One region of the Wansuia hejianensis genome, then DNA from elsewhere that is predicted to be linked to it. Evidence: riboswitches for the same ligand, from Rfam matches in the RefSeq annotation. Region 1 holds a riboswitch; the other holds the start of a gene.
The links. A riboswitch is a leader RNA that binds a small molecule or an ion and turns the genes downstream of it on or off. The one in region 1 is predicted to bind cobalamin.
Positions count from the first base shown of each region.

Region 1 (7,507 bases):
GGCGTATAGAAGACGCCTGAAGCAGGATCTGCTTCTGTCATGCCCGCCTTATCCTTAATCATGTACAGCGTACCATGAGCTGAGTTCGTCAGAAAATAAACGTATACATAGCCGGTCTCTTCTTCGTAGCCTTTAGTAATCAGGCCGGAGGTCTGCGGATAACCGTCGGTTGGAACCACGTAGGCCGCACTCATCGCGCCGGTATCTGGATCAATGCTTCCGACCAGAATGCCATAGCCTTCAGCGCCAAAACTTTCCCCACCGCTGTAACCAATATATACCCGGTTATTGTATACCGCAGGCGTACTGGTGCTGGCTCCGCCGAAGTACAGAGGCTCAATCAAATTTTCCGTATCTAATATTCCTTCCTTCGTCAAATTGTAGGAATACAGATTGCCTGACTGGGTCGTAAAATAAATTCTTCCGTTATAATAGGAAACATCACTGCGTACAGATTCACCCAGCTCTATCTTCTGTACCGCTTTTCCTGTAATTTTATCCACGCAGCAGAGCGTTCCATTCGTTTTACGCGCGTTTGTAGTTGTTACAAAAACATATTCTTCATTGGTCCAGGCGCCATTCCACTGGAAGGTCTCACCCAGCCCGCTGTTCCTCCATACAGCTACTTTCTCTTCCGTTGTGCTGGAAGGATCTTCATCCGTCACAGACAGGCAGACAAAGTTGGAGCCGCTGTAGCCCTGGAAGCCCAGGTAAATATAGCCGTCATCATAACGGATAGAGCTGTTGCAGCCGCCTCCCAGAGGATCTCTGTATACCCAGAGAGATTCCAGGGTGGACGCGTTGAAGCACTGAATCACTCCATTGTCCAAAAGCACGAACAGCATGCCATCCGCATAGGTAGGCGGAAGCAGATTGAATCCCGCACTGGCCTGCACTGCTGAACCTGTCTTCAGCACCTCTCCGGTTTCTTTATCCAGCATATATACAACACCCTTGGAAATCGTATAGACCTTATCGTCTACGATAATCGGCGTAGTCCCGCTGGTAGGGCTTACATAATCGCCCGTCTGGCGTTCCCATTTTACTTCTATGGTTTCCTTGGTAATCGGAGTCTTGGATGAAACAACCGACTGATTGTCATCCCCTGCCCGAAAGCCCGGATAATCCGCGTCCAGTTGAGGCAGCGGCTCAGTTTCCGGCGCTTTTTCCAAAGTAAAGGTTTTTGTTTCATCCGCTGACAGTGTTACCTCACCAGACTGTCCTATATATCCGCTTTTAGCAACGGTATATTGATAGGCCTCGTCCGGAAACAGCTTATAAGTCCCATCCTCCTCAGGCCAGATCCTTTCTATGCCCTTGGAGCCCCGATACAAGCTGAAGGCAGCGTCCTCCGGACTGGTCTGAACCGTTAAGGTAACAGATGCAGTCCTGGTAATGGTCAGACTGTATTCCTGAGCGTCCGCCGCGCCGTTATCTGCCTGGAAGACGACTTGATTCTCGCCGTCTTTAAGATTCATGGTCCACGAACCGTCTTCAGAAGCTTCACCGTTAAACAGCACCCTGGATGCCTCAGGCGACACTGCTTCTACCGGGTCTGTAGCTTTCAGTTCAATCTGGTCCACATTATCCAGGACTACCGCTGAATACTCAGTTTTTGTTTTGCTAAAAGACGGTGAAATCGCAATCGGATTCCCCTTCTGATCCTGAACAGTCAGCCCGGTCAGATACGCCGTCCTCTGTACATGTACCACATAGGTTTGGGTAACTGTGTCTTTTTCCGCAATTATGGTAAGATCATTACCCTGACCGCCTATTGACAGGAAATCTTCGTCAAACCAAAAGTATGTATTTGTCTTTGTTGTAGGCTCTGTCACCTTCTCCTGGCCGTCTGTGCCGGTATACCGGAAACTCAGCGTTACGTCAGACATCCCATCCGGAAATACTGGTTTCAGACGGAACTGGATATCGCCTGTCTCCCAGGTAACAGCCGCTTCCCTGCTCCCATCAAATTCCGGATTTCCTCCATTGCTCAGAATCCCTTTCAGAAGGGGCTCCTCTGCCTCCGGAATATCGACGCAAATTACAGGGGATACTGTGCCCTCACCACTTTTTAACAACAGATAAATCTTTTGGGCGCTTTTATCCAGGCCAGTCAGTTCTAAGGTATTTTCACCCTGCACTGCCGCCGCTGTCTGTCCTTCGCTTTCAAGCCTTGCCGCATCAGGCGCTGCCGCGCCGGATTCTTGAACCAGATAATACAAGCTTCCAGCTGTGCTGGCATTGACTGTTATTTTAGCGCTGCCGGCTGTGCGTTCAGATACCGGGGGTTCCCCCTGCGCCAGCTCAGGACCTGCGGCCGCATCTGTCACTGTAACCTTACAATACGCGTTACTTGCCAGACGCCCGCTCTCTTCATTCCCCGCTTCTATGTAAGCGCGTGCCGATACAAGATAAACTCCCGGTTCGTCAAAGCTGACCGTGAATTTTCCTTCGCTGTCTGTTGTAATCTCTGTTTTCTGATCCGCTGCATAACCATTTTTCTCGCTGATATAAACGTCCGCGCCAACCGCCACGTCATTGCCGCTCGACCAGCCCTTATAGGAATACTGCAGTGTCAGCGGTTCTTTTACAGCCACCTCTGCTTCTTCCATCATATCAATGGGATCAAAAGTATTGTCTACAACCTCTCCAAAATAGCCGAAGCCAGCATAGACCCCTCCTTCAAAGCTACACTGGATCACTGTAATGTTATCGCCGGGCTTCACTTCATAACCGCCAAATGTAGCGCTGCTGTCAGCCCCATTGACATAATACATCAAATCCGCACCTGTGCCATTGCATTCCAACACCCAGCCGTTTTCTTTTACTTGTATATCGACCGGGATATTTCGCTCGATCATTGCCTGGGCCAGCAGATGGAGCGGCGTCACATACTCAGGCTCCGCATTCTCTATACCGCCGGTTACACCTAAAGCACCCAGCGTTTTTACAGATTTTCCGCTCATATCCGTCTTGGAAATCAGTGTACCGTCATTCATCTCAAAACGGATGGTTACATCTTCCGGAACCGTCTTAAGTTCCGACAACTCCACAGCAGGAAGATCCATGCTGTACACCTCAGAGACCTCGCCGTTAAGCCCTTTCAAAACCATATAGACTTTCAGGGCTGCCTCTGACAGCCCCGGCAAAGTCAGAGTATTGGCTCCTGCCGATACCATAAACGACAAGTTCCCAGCCGCCTCTATTGCGGTCGCATCAGGAGCTTCCACCTCTGCAGCCAACGCTGTAAAATACACGGTTCCGTCCATATTGGCGTTCACCGTCACCGTGGCGGTGGATGATGTTCGGCCGTCGACAGTCCCTTCCGACAGTACCGCACTCTCTGTCTGGATTCCCTGCACATCCGGATTCTGTGTTTCGGCAAAAACAGTTGCCGAGGACAGCTGCAGAACCATCAGGATGCTCAACAGAATCGCCCAGATTCTTTTTCTCTTTCCAGTCATTCTATGACCTCCTTCTTTTGATAATCAGGCCCGTACAGCGAAATCGTCCGCTCACCGCTCTCCCTGTTTCAAAAGCCTGTTGATTTATGCATAAAGACAAAGCCTCAGATAGGAAGCCTGTCTATTAGCATCTTATAACCCGTTCAGGCAGGCGGACATAAAAAAAGAAACCTCCTCTTGCCTTGGACATCCACATCATATCTATGCGCAATAACAGTTCCACGTTTGTGTTCTGACTTTGGTTCATCCTCCAGACGTCCTTCCCAGGGAAACTCCCCAGTGGTTCTGTTCGTCCTTTGTCCCCATTCACAGCTCGGAAGAATGAGACGCTTTTCAACGTTTCCTTTTAACAGGCATTTTAAGCCTGACCGTGGGTTTGCATATCTTTATTTATTTTTAAACATCTGAAAAACAATGGAGAACTCATTTTCTCCAGTACAAAAAAGCCTGCCAAGACGCATTCTCTGCTGTCGCTAATATAAGCAACAGAAATAATAGAGAAAACAGTAGGTATTGTGGGCTATCCACACACCGGAACAAGTTCCGTTCGGCTCCGGAATTGCACCGGATTCCCTATTATCGCCTTACGTCTGGCAGACTGTATCTACATTTATGTAATTGAAATCAAAGCTCTTACGGCTTCACGGACTTATCATATAATAGATGCCGCAGAATGTCAATATTTTTTCAAACCCAGTCCTGGTTCAGAGCAAACTGGTATGCACATATTTTTAAAAACTGGATATTTCAATCATACCATTTTTGCAGTACATTGTTTACTATAAAAGTCCGGGCAGCAACACCTGCCTGTGGCAAAACGCGGATATTAAAAATATCTGCCCTTTGCATGATACTGCTATATACCAATGAAAGGCGGAAAATGATATGAAAAAGAATTTTAAACTGCTGGTTATTTCAGCCCTGTTCGCTGCCCTGGCATGTGTGGCCACTCTGTCCATCCGGATTCCCACGCCCGGCACGAACGGCTATATCCATCCCGGGGATGCGATAGTCATTCTGTCAGGCGTATTCCTCGGCCCTGTCTATGGCCTGCTTGCGGGGGGCATCGGCTCCGCCCTGGCAGACTTGACCGGAGGCTATTTACTCTATGCCCCCATCACCTTCATCATTAAAGGGCTGGTTGCCTTCATCTGCGGGCTGATCTTCTCCAAAGCCGGAAAAAACCCGCGCAGCCGCTATCTGTGCGTAGGATTGGGAGGCGTGGCAGATCTTGTATTGGTGGCCGGAGGTTATTACTGTTTTGAATCTGTCATATATGGCGCCGCCGGCGCCCTCGGCAGCGTCCCCTCCAACATGATACAGGGCGCAGGAGGATTGGTTCTTTCGCTGCTCCTCTATCCGGTGCTGGCTGCCGTTCCAGATCTCCGGCAGCTCGCTCAAAGAACTCATGAGAAATCAAATTAACTGTCCGCAGGCGGGCTGCCAGGGTCCTCAAGCAGTCCGCCGCCATCTGCGGCGCCAGTCGCCAGGGCGTCACATCTCTCATTCATTTCATGGCCGTCATGGCCCTTTACCCAGCAAAAAGTAACCTGGTGCGGTTCCTTAGCCTTCAGCAGACGCTTCCAGAGGTCAACATTTTTAACAGGCTCATTTTTACCTCTCTTCCAGCCTTTTTGTATCCAGGAGTCAATCCAGTGCTGATTAAATGCATCCACCAGATACTTAGAATCAGAATACAGCCGCACTTCACAGGGACGGTTCAGAGCCTCCAGTCCTGCGATAGCCGCCATCAACTCCATCCGGTTGTTGGTGGTTTTTACATATCCCTGCGACAGCTCCCTCTCATGGAGCTGACCCCTGCCGTCCCGATAGTGCAGGACGCAGCCGTATCCACCAGGCCCATCCGGATTCCCTCTGGCGGAACCGTCCGTAAATATCTCAACCAGCATCTGTTACCTCCTTGTAAATTATTAAAATCATTTCCGTCAGCTAAGTGGGACGGGGGGCCCCAGACGCTTCCAGACGCCCGCCGCCTCAAAATCAGCCGCGGCCGCCCGGGCCTCGCTGACAATTTTCTTATCATAACCGATAAATTCCAGAAGTGTGATGGCATTACGGCTGACTGCCCTGCCTTTTTTTAACAGGTAGTTAAAATTAATATCCCTGTCCGTGATCTCCTCCTCGAAGTGGTAGTTATGGTACACGTCCTCCAGGATATAAGTAAGCTCTATGTCATGCGTTGCAGCAAACGGCAGCACATTTGTCTCATGGAGAGACGCCAGTATCCGAGAAGAAGCCGCAATCCGTTCAATAGTGTTGGTCCCGCGGAGAACTTCATCGATGATACAGAGAATCGGTTCACCCTTCCGGATCTCAGAGAGAATCCTTTTCAGAGACTTGATCTCCACGATATAGTAACTTTCGCCGCTCTGTACATCATCTCTCAGGGCCATCGACGTCATGGTTTTTACCATAGCGCAGGAATACTCCGTAGCCATACAAGTGTCAATGCTCTGGGCCAGTATGGCGTTTATCGCCACCGTTTTCAAAAAAGTGGATTTGCCGGAAGCGTTGGAGCCTGTCAGTAAAACTCCTCCTTCCGCCGCTATGCTGTTGGCAACGGGACTGGAAATCAGCGGATGATAGAGGTTGTCCGCTTTCAGACTCACCGCTGGCCCCGGCGTGAATTCCGGCCTGCACCAGATAGGAAGATATTCCCGGAAGGATGCGACTGCCATCGCGCTGTCCAAAATCCCAATGTTCTCCAGCAGGCTGTCGATATCCCTCTGCCGTCCCTGCAGATCCTTCAGAACAGAATAGAACTGTATGAAATCCAGCATAAAAAAGTTATTGAGATAAGACATGATCGCTGCAAAGCCCAGATCAACTCCCTTCGCGCTCACCAGAGTCACGCATTTTCTCCGTATCTTCTGAAGACCCGAAGCGCTGCTCCTGATCCGTTCCGCATAACCTCCGATCTCCGGAATTCTGCATTTACTGATTTCTTCAGATGCTTTCAGAATCCGAAGAACGCAGGAGAGGCATGAAAGATATTTCTCGATCTCCTGGCTCTCCCTGTAGTGTGTGATCCCATTCACCGCCATTGTCAAAATCAGAAGAAAAACCGCGGCTAACGGTGAAATAAAGAACATGATAATGGATACCAGACTGGCCACAGCCATCAGGACATATTTCACGATGCTCTTGTGAGGCACAGAGGACAAGGCATCAATATAATCGGAAACAGAGTAACCTTTCCGCTTATCAATGATGCGCAGCATCATCTGTACCTGCTCCCTCTCCTTCTCCCTGGTTCGGAAAAACTCAGCCAGCCGGTTCCGTTCATCCAGAACCTCCGGGTTAAATTCCGGAAGTCTTAGCATAGAATAAAGATAATCCTCCCCGCAGGATGATACCGTATGATTCATCTGCAGGAAAACCTCGTCCATATCCAGGTCATTCCAGGTGATATCATCAATCTGAAACCGCCCCTCACTCCGTCTCCTGGTATAATGAGAGATGCTGTCCAGCTCTTCTGCCGTCCATTCACCTTCCGGAGGCTTGCCCCAGTCCCGGCGGATCTTATTCCTGAAAAATGATTTCTGCCTGCTTCTTTCGCGAAGTGCAATTACTACAAATGCGAGAATCAAAATTCCAATCGCCGCCAGCACTCCCAAATCTTCCGGTGTCACTGTCATATGATGTCTCCTGCTCTCCTCACTCTCTTGTCTTCAGATAGCCTTCAAATGCTTCCAGGGTTTCTTCGATATTATCATCCGTATGCGCCTCTGAGAGGAACATTGCCTCAAATTGCGAAGGAGCCAAATGTATCCTGCGATCCAGCATATATTTAAAATACCTCGCGAATTCCACAGTATCCGCGGTCTTGGCAATGGTATAATTCGTAACCTTAGAATCCGTGAAAAAGACACAGCCCAGAGATCCGGCCGCGTTCACCGTACACGGTGCGCCGTACAGCTTAACCAGTTCCTCCATCCGGCCGTAGAGCTTTTCACCCTTCTTTTCCAGTTCTGTATAGTATTCGGGATGCTCCCAGAGTATATGCAGCTGCTCCAGGCCGG
Region 1 covers NZ_CP060635.1:856,378-863,884, reverse strand. Annotated here, with positions in the region: gene H9Q79_RS04025 (cadherin-like beta sandwich domain-containing protein) at 1-3,464, opposite strand, end outside; cobalamin riboswitch at 3,953-4,082, opposite strand; gene H9Q79_RS04020 (ECF transporter S component) at 4,350-4,889, shown strand; gene rnhA (ribonuclease HI) at 4,886-5,374, opposite strand; gene H9Q79_RS04010 (MutS-related protein) at 5,411-7,123, opposite strand; gene hemL (glutamate-1-semialdehyde 2,1-aminomutase) at 7,143-7,507, opposite strand, start outside.

Region 2 (7,507 bases), 590 kb from region 1:
AGTTGATCCTGGGCTCCATCAGATAACTTCCGATTTTCATCCGGGGACTGAAGGAGCTGATTGGCTCCTGAAATACCATTTGAATTTTCCTGCGGAACGCTTTCTGCTCACTTCTCTTCAATGACCAATAATCCACGCCGTCTACGCGCACCTGTCCGGACGTGGGCCTGAGAGCCCCGATAATCATCCGGATCAGCGTGCTTTTCCCACACCCGCTTTCCCCCACGATACCCAGGCATTCTCCTTTTGCCAGGGTCAGTGTTACGTCAAAAACCGCCGACAGCTCTTTTTTTCCTATCTGAAACCTTTTACAGAGATGTGAAATCTCAACCATCGGCCTTTCATTCTCCATATCGCTTCCCTCCCAGCTTTGGAACCGCGTCTAAAAGGCTCCGCGTATACGCTTCCTTCGGATGGAAAATCACTTCCCCGCGGGTGCCGTACTCGACCAGCCTTCCCTGGTTCATCACACCGATTTTATCAGACAGGTAAGACGCCACCCCCATATTATGGGTCACCAGCACGATAGACGTCCCATAAGTATCTCTCAGTTCCTTCATCTCCCGGACCACCTGAGCCTGAATCGTCACATCCAGCGCGCTGGTAGGCTCGTCTGCCAGCAGCAGCAGCGGCCGGGCTGTCATGCCCATGGCTATGCCGACACGCTGCTTCATTCCCCCGCTCAGCTCAATGGGATAGGAGCGCAGCACACGGTCTGCATCTGTCAGATGCATAGCCTTCAGCATCTTCTTCGCCATATCCCGGCAGGTATCCCTGGAAAGCCTTTTGTTATGGGTGCGAATCGATTCCCTGTATTGAGATTCTATCCGGTTTACCGGGTCCAGGGAAAGGCCCGGGTCCTGAAAAATCATCGCCATCAGTTTTCCGCGGATTGCCTGCAGCTCAGCCTCCGTCATCGCTGTCAGTTCCCTGTCCTTGAACCATATTTTTCCTCCGGATATTTGGCCTCCGGACGGGAGCAGGCCCATGACACCACGGATCAGGGTTGTTTTCCCGCTTCCGCTCTCGCCTACAATACTCACAATTTCCCCCTCTTCTACGTCCAGGGATACCTGTTCTACCGCATACTTATCCTCATCATAGCTGATGCTGCAATTCTCAATCCGCAAAATGCTCATATCTGATTCCTTCCCCTTATTTTCCGGCGCTCCATTCCGGAGTCACCAGATAATAATCAATCGGGAACATGGTGACATTGTTCACCTTTTCCGTATTGATAAGAGTGATATTGTCATTTGCATACAGCCACAGGCACGGACAGTCATCCGCCAGTATCTGCTGAGCCTCCACAAATGCCTCCACACGTTCTTCCTGATCAAAGGCTTCATCTAGTTTTTTCATTACTGCATCAAATTCTTCGCTGGAATATTTACCATAATTATCTGTTCCGCCTGTCTGCCACCGTGATGCCAGATAATACTGTCCATCACCTGCATTTACTGTCTGCCAGCCGTCAAAGATAACGTCAAAATCACCGCTGTCCCGCTTATCTTTTACGTTTTCCAGCATTTCGATCTCCGTATGCACGCCCGCTGTCTGCCACAGGTCCTGCAGCGCCTCAGACACCGCCGTAGAGGATGAGCTGGACAGCGAAATTGTGATCACAAGCTCCTGTCCGTCCTTCTCCACAAATCCGTTACCGTCCGTATCCTCATAGCCGGCCTCCTTCAGAAGCTCTGCCGCCTTGTCCGGATCGTGGGACTGGCCTGTTACTTTATCAGAATCATAACCAACCGTATCAGGAAAAGCTGTACCCAAAGGCTGCGCGTACCCGTTTCCAGCCACCTCTGCTACTACTTCACGATCTGTTGCGTAGGACAATGCCTGACGCAGCTTTACATCAGATAACTTACTTCCTTCTGCGCAATTGAAGACAATATCGCTTTCCCTTGTTCCGGTAACAGTCGCCAGTTCGATATCATCCACACCTTCCAGCTGGCTTAAAGTCGTATTGCTGGCGCCTTGAGCCAGGTCAATGTCTCCGGCAAGAATCGCCTCTGTTTTAGTATCCGATCCGATATTCAGGGCTGTGATGGTTTCAATGCTCGGAATATCGCCCCAGTAATTCTCATTGACGGCCAGCTCAATCTTTTCCTCAGACACATATTCCGTCACCATGTACGGTCCTGTGCAGACCGGCTTGGAAGCCGCCTCTTCCAGATCCGCTGTGGTGTCGATAATGCAATACATGGGCTCCGTCAGATTAGCGATAAATGCACTGAACGGCTCCTCTGTTGTAAAAATCAGATTTTCACCGTCGACCTCGATAGATGCTAATTTCAGCGCGCCGCCTCTGGAGTTCTGTTCAATGGAGCGCTCCAGGGACGCTTTCACAATCTCAGGCGTCAGCTCCGTCCCATTGCTGAATTTAACACCCTGACGGATATGTACGCGATAGGTTACATCATCTAATTGTTCCCACTCATCCGCCAGCTGCCCCTCAAATTCCATGTCTTCATTCACAGTAATCAGCGTCTCTCCCACACCGCAGCGTGTCAGGTTCCAGCCGCCCCAGCCCTCTGCCGGGTCCAACCCTTCGATATAGGTGAATAACGCCATATTAATATGTGATTCTTCTGTTCCTTCATCCTGGCTGGCTGCTGCCGCATCAGAGGATGTATCCGCCGACGGGGAAGAAGCTGTATTTTCCCCTTTACCAGTTCCGCAGGCTGTCAGGCCGGCGGCCAGCGCCATACAAAGAAATGCTGTAACTACTCGTTTTTTCATGATTTTCTCCTTTTTTATTATGTAATTTTAACCCCTGCGCCTGTCCGGCCGGCAGACTGTGCACATTTCAGATCCGTTTTGCCTCAAAGACCGCCGCAGGATTTGCTACCTTTATTTTTACAGCTACTTATAATGAGGGTCCATGATGTCCCTCAGGCTGTCGCCTAACAGATTGAATATAATCACATTAATCAGGATAATCAGCCCCGGAAATATCAAAAGCCAGGGCGCGGCTGACATATAATTCCTGCCTTCACTGAGCATAAACCCCCACTCCGGCGTCGGTGGCTTAGATCCCAGCCCCAGAAGGGAAAGCCCGGCAATTGCCAAAAGCTTTCCTCCAATATCCTGAGCTATCAGCACCAGCAGGGACGGAATGACATTCGGCATAATATACGTACCCATGATTTTAAAGGTCGAAGCGCCTCCCAGCCGCGCCTGCAGGATATAATCCCCATTCTTAATAGAAAGCACCAGAGAGCGGCTGGCGCGGGTATATTTTGTCCACCCTGTGAAGCACATCGCGATGATCAGATTCTGTATCCCCGTCCCCATGACCGCCACCATGGCCAGCACAAATATATTTCCCGGAAATGCCATCAGTACGTCTACCAACCGCATAATGACGCTGTCCACCGCGCCTCCCGCCAGGCCGCTGACTATTCCGATCAGGATGCCCAGAACTGAAATAATCGCAGTGACCAGATAGGCGATTAACAGAGACGTCTGTCCTCCATATAAGATTCTGGAAAACAGATCTCTTCCCAGCTGATCTGTTCCGAAAAGGTGGCCTGAAGAGGGCGCCGCCAGCATATTCGCATAGTCGGTCTCCAGCGGGTCATACGGCGCGAATTTTCCCGCACAGACAGAAAACAGTGTAAAAAGGACTGCCAGCACAAGGCATATAATAAAACTGGTGTAACGGCTTTTTCTCCGCTTTGTCTTTTTTCTCACTTTTCCATACCTCCCAGCCGTATCCTCGGGTCCAGATAACGGTAAAATATATCCACCGCCAGGTTGACGCATACGTAAATCACGCCCATCCACATGACATACCCCTGAATCAACTGATAATCTCTGTTGGTAATCGCACTGACTGCAGCGCTGCCTATGCCATTCCAGCTGAATATAGTCTCTACGATCATCGTTCCTCCCAGCAGTCCTCCAAAAGACATTCCCAGAAGCGTAACGATGGTCAAAAGCGAGTTCGGCAGGACATGGCGGAGAACAATTCGCTTCCTGGACACGCCCCGGGACAGCTCCCCCATGATATAAGGCTCACTCATTTCTTCCAGCATAGCCGCACGTATCCGCCGGATATAAGAGGCCGCCATGCCCAGCGCCAGCGTGACAGCAGGCATGATCAAATGCTTCATGCTTTCTGATCCTCCCACCGGTAGGACATGCAGCTTCACAGCAAACAAATAGATCAACAGCAGGGCAATCCAAAAGCTGGGCATGGCCTCTCCGATAAAAGCCAGAAACCTGATGATATAATCTGCAATTCTATTATGGTAAACTGCCGAAAGGATGCCCAGCGGCAGCGCAATGACAAGCATAAGCAGAAAAGAGGAACAGGCCAGCTTTATTGTATTCGGAAGTTTCCTCGCCAGGATTTCCGAAACCGGCTGCCCATATTTAACCGAATCCCCAAAATCTCCATGCAGCACGCCTCCCAGCCAGTTCTTATACTGAACCGCCAGAGGCTGATCCAACCCGTATTCTTCCTTAATTTTGCCGATTACCTCCGGATCGCTCCCCGCACCCATGCTTTCCAGCATCTGCTGAGCCGGATCTGACGGCAGAATGTTGGTCAGACAAAAAGTAAGCACAGACAGCCCAAATAATATGATAATTAACGCTGCCATACGCTTCATGATATACCGCAGCAATTCCCTGCCTCCTCTCCTGTATGCCGGTGTATGGACATATTACTTCTGCTTTTTTGCGGAAATTCTGAAAGATACAGGCAGCTGCCGCCCTATTCTGCCGTTGTAGTAATGGATTTCTGTATGGATCTCCTCATAACCAAGCCCTATTAACTGCTCCAGATCCCAATCTGGCCGCTGTCTTTTGCTCAGGGGAAGTGATTCCGCTATTTTTTCCATGACTGAATAGTCTACCTTAGCTTCGTTGTGCCTGTCATGGCATCCTGCCGGCCTGAAACGCTGCTGTTCCTCCCGGGCAGATGCGTACCTCCCGTCATATAGGTGCAGATAAAAGTTCCCGTCCGAAACCATAAGCACCCCTTCCGGTTTTAATACCCGATAAAGCTCTCTGTAGGCCTTCACCGGTTCCTCCAGGTTCCAGAACAGATTCCTGCTCACAACAGCATCAAAGGTATTATCCGGAAAATGAAGCTCCTGAACATTCATCTGAAAAACATCCGCCTCCAGTTCCCTCTTTTTCAACGCTTCCTTTATCTGCTCAACCATGCCCTGGCTGTAATCCACAGCAGTGACCCGGCATCCGTACTCTGCAAGCAAAACCGTATAAAATCCGGCTCCCGCGCCGCAATCCAGCACCCGGACTGCCTTCCCCTCCTCCGGATGGGGCAATATCCCTGAAAAATACTCTATCCACTGTCCCGCTTCCGGAGATTCCAGCTCCTCCCTGCTTATTTCCGAAAAATCCCCTGATCTGGCATTCCAATATTCCTGAATCTCCTTTTGGCAACTCATACATTCCTCCTGTAATAAAATATCCCTCGCAAATTAACCACCCGCAAAATCATTTACAAAAAAAGGACATGTCCACAGACATATCCTTTTTAAACGTTCAGGTTTTTCCATACTCATAAAAACACAAAAGCATTCCGGCTTTTGCAAAAAAGAATTTTCTTAGCTGTGGCTCGCAGCTTGAAAATAACAGATAAAACCGGTATTCTGGCTTGAGCCTCCTCACGTAGTCCCGCCTTCCCAGTCCCCCGGTGGCTTATTGAGACACGCTCCACTCTCACAGCAACGGCATTGCACAGGATTTACACCTGTTTCCCTATCGCCAGAAAGCCAACAGCTTTCTGCGAAACTGCAATCTCTTGCAGGCATTTTATCCGCTTATCACTTTATGTAATTGTCATTTAGTCCCATTCGGTACATTAATAGTAACACAACCCTCAAAACTTGTCAACAAATTATGATTTTGTTCCGAAGTCCGGATATCTATCCAAAGATCCGCCGCAAAACCATGATTGTTTTTCTTTAGTTGCTGTGCTAATCTAATATTGTAAATTACTCAGACACCAAAGGAGTTTTACTCATGGACATAAATCTAAAGGACCGCATCACTGTTTACTGGGATATTCGGGCGACCAGTTATGGCCAAATGCGGCATAAGCATCTTCACGGAAGGGAATTTCAATTCTGGCAGGCTGAAATGAAAGCTGTTCTGCCTTCCTCCGACCGGCCGTTAAAGGTTCTGGATGTCGGTACAGCCACCGGTTTTATGGCAATCGTATGCGCTTCCCTGGGGCATAAGGTAACAGCTGTAGATATCTCCCGTCACATGCTTCAGCGGGCGCGGGCAGCTGCGTCTGAATTTGGTTATTCTCTGACCTTTCTCCAGATGGACGCCCACCAGATGGATTTTCCCAGTGGTTCTTTCGATGTGGTCATCTGCCGCAACACTATATGGACTGTGTTGGACCCCCGGCGAGTCTATATGGAAATCTTCCGGGTGCTGAAACCAGGCGGCTGCTTCTTTAACTGTGACGCCGATTATGGAAGAGATGCTTTCAAGGGGCTTGGGGCAACACCGGATGAGAAAGCCCTTTTTGCTGAATGCCATGCCTACACTTCTCTCCTTCCGATCAGTTACGTCCAACGGCCGGAATGGGATATCGCCACGCTCCGGAATCTGGGATTTGTACATTGTGAATGTATCAGAAATATAAGCGGCAGATTAAACCCCCATGGCAGTTCGAAGTCCTCTGACAGTCATCCGCTGTTTTCTATTTTTACTGTGAAGCCCGCCTGCCCTGAGGAATTGGAGGACACAGATTATGATTTTCAGTTATTTAAGGCGCATAATCAGCTGTTCTACCGGGAACAGAGGCAATTTGGCAACAATAAAGATACCGAGTATCTGATTCTGGACCTGCTCATGTATCAGCCGGAGGGCCTGCGGCCCAGCGATCTGAGCGAATATATTTTCATCCCTAAACAGACGGTCACACGGATACTGGCACAGCTGGCAGCGAAAGGCTATATCCGCCAAATGCCCAATCCCAGAGACCGCCGCAGTATGCTCCTGACGCTGACCCCTGAGGGACAGAAGCAGCACCGCCGCGAGGAACAAGCTCTGGAAGTCCGCTATGCCAAGGTTCTCAGCAGTTTCCCGTCCCAGAAGCTGTCACAGCTCAATCAGCTTTATATGGAATTTTTAGACGCCTTTCCCACAACATGAGAAGCCCCGGATTTCGGGGCTTCTCATGTTTCCCAAGGATGCCTTTTCAGCGTCTTTTAGTTCCTGCGCAATACTTAATGAAAAATATTACAAGAAATAGTATCAGAATTCCCCCTGCCAGAAGACCTGCCGGATTATATGACTTCCTGTCAGCCGGTTCACCTGCCGGATTTTCCTCTGCATAAAGCCCCCCGTGTTCTCCGAAATCCTTGCGGTTTTCGGGCAGCGCTTCCTCCTGCTGCTCTCTGTCTGACTGAATCCCGGCAGCAGGCTGATGATTCTCTTTCTGTTCATTCTCCTGCTTTCTTTTCAGCCATTCCTCCCGGGTTTTATCCTCGACCGCACCGGTTCCCTC
Region 2 covers NZ_CP060635.1:265,001-272,507, reverse strand. Annotated here, with positions in the region: gene H9Q79_RS01240 (ABC transporter ATP-binding protein) at 1-352, opposite strand, end outside; gene H9Q79_RS01235 (ABC transporter ATP-binding protein) at 342-1,139, opposite strand; gene H9Q79_RS01230 (ABC transporter substrate-binding protein) at 1,156-2,748, opposite strand; gene H9Q79_RS01225 (ABC transporter permease) at 2,872-3,702, opposite strand; gene nikB (nickel ABC transporter permease) at 3,699-4,640, opposite strand; gene H9Q79_RS01215 (class I SAM-dependent methyltransferase) at 4,680-5,429, opposite strand; cobalamin riboswitch at 5,607-5,783, opposite strand; gene H9Q79_RS01210 (methyltransferase domain-containing protein) at 6,007-7,152, shown strand; gene H9Q79_RS01205 (hypothetical protein) at 7,199-7,507, opposite strand, start outside.
Region 2: it holds a riboswitch for cobalamin, as region 1 does, so the genes downstream of both, H9Q79_RS01215 (class I SAM-dependent methyltransferase) here and H9Q79_RS04025 (cadherin-like beta sandwich domain-containing protein) in region 1, are expected to answer to the same signal.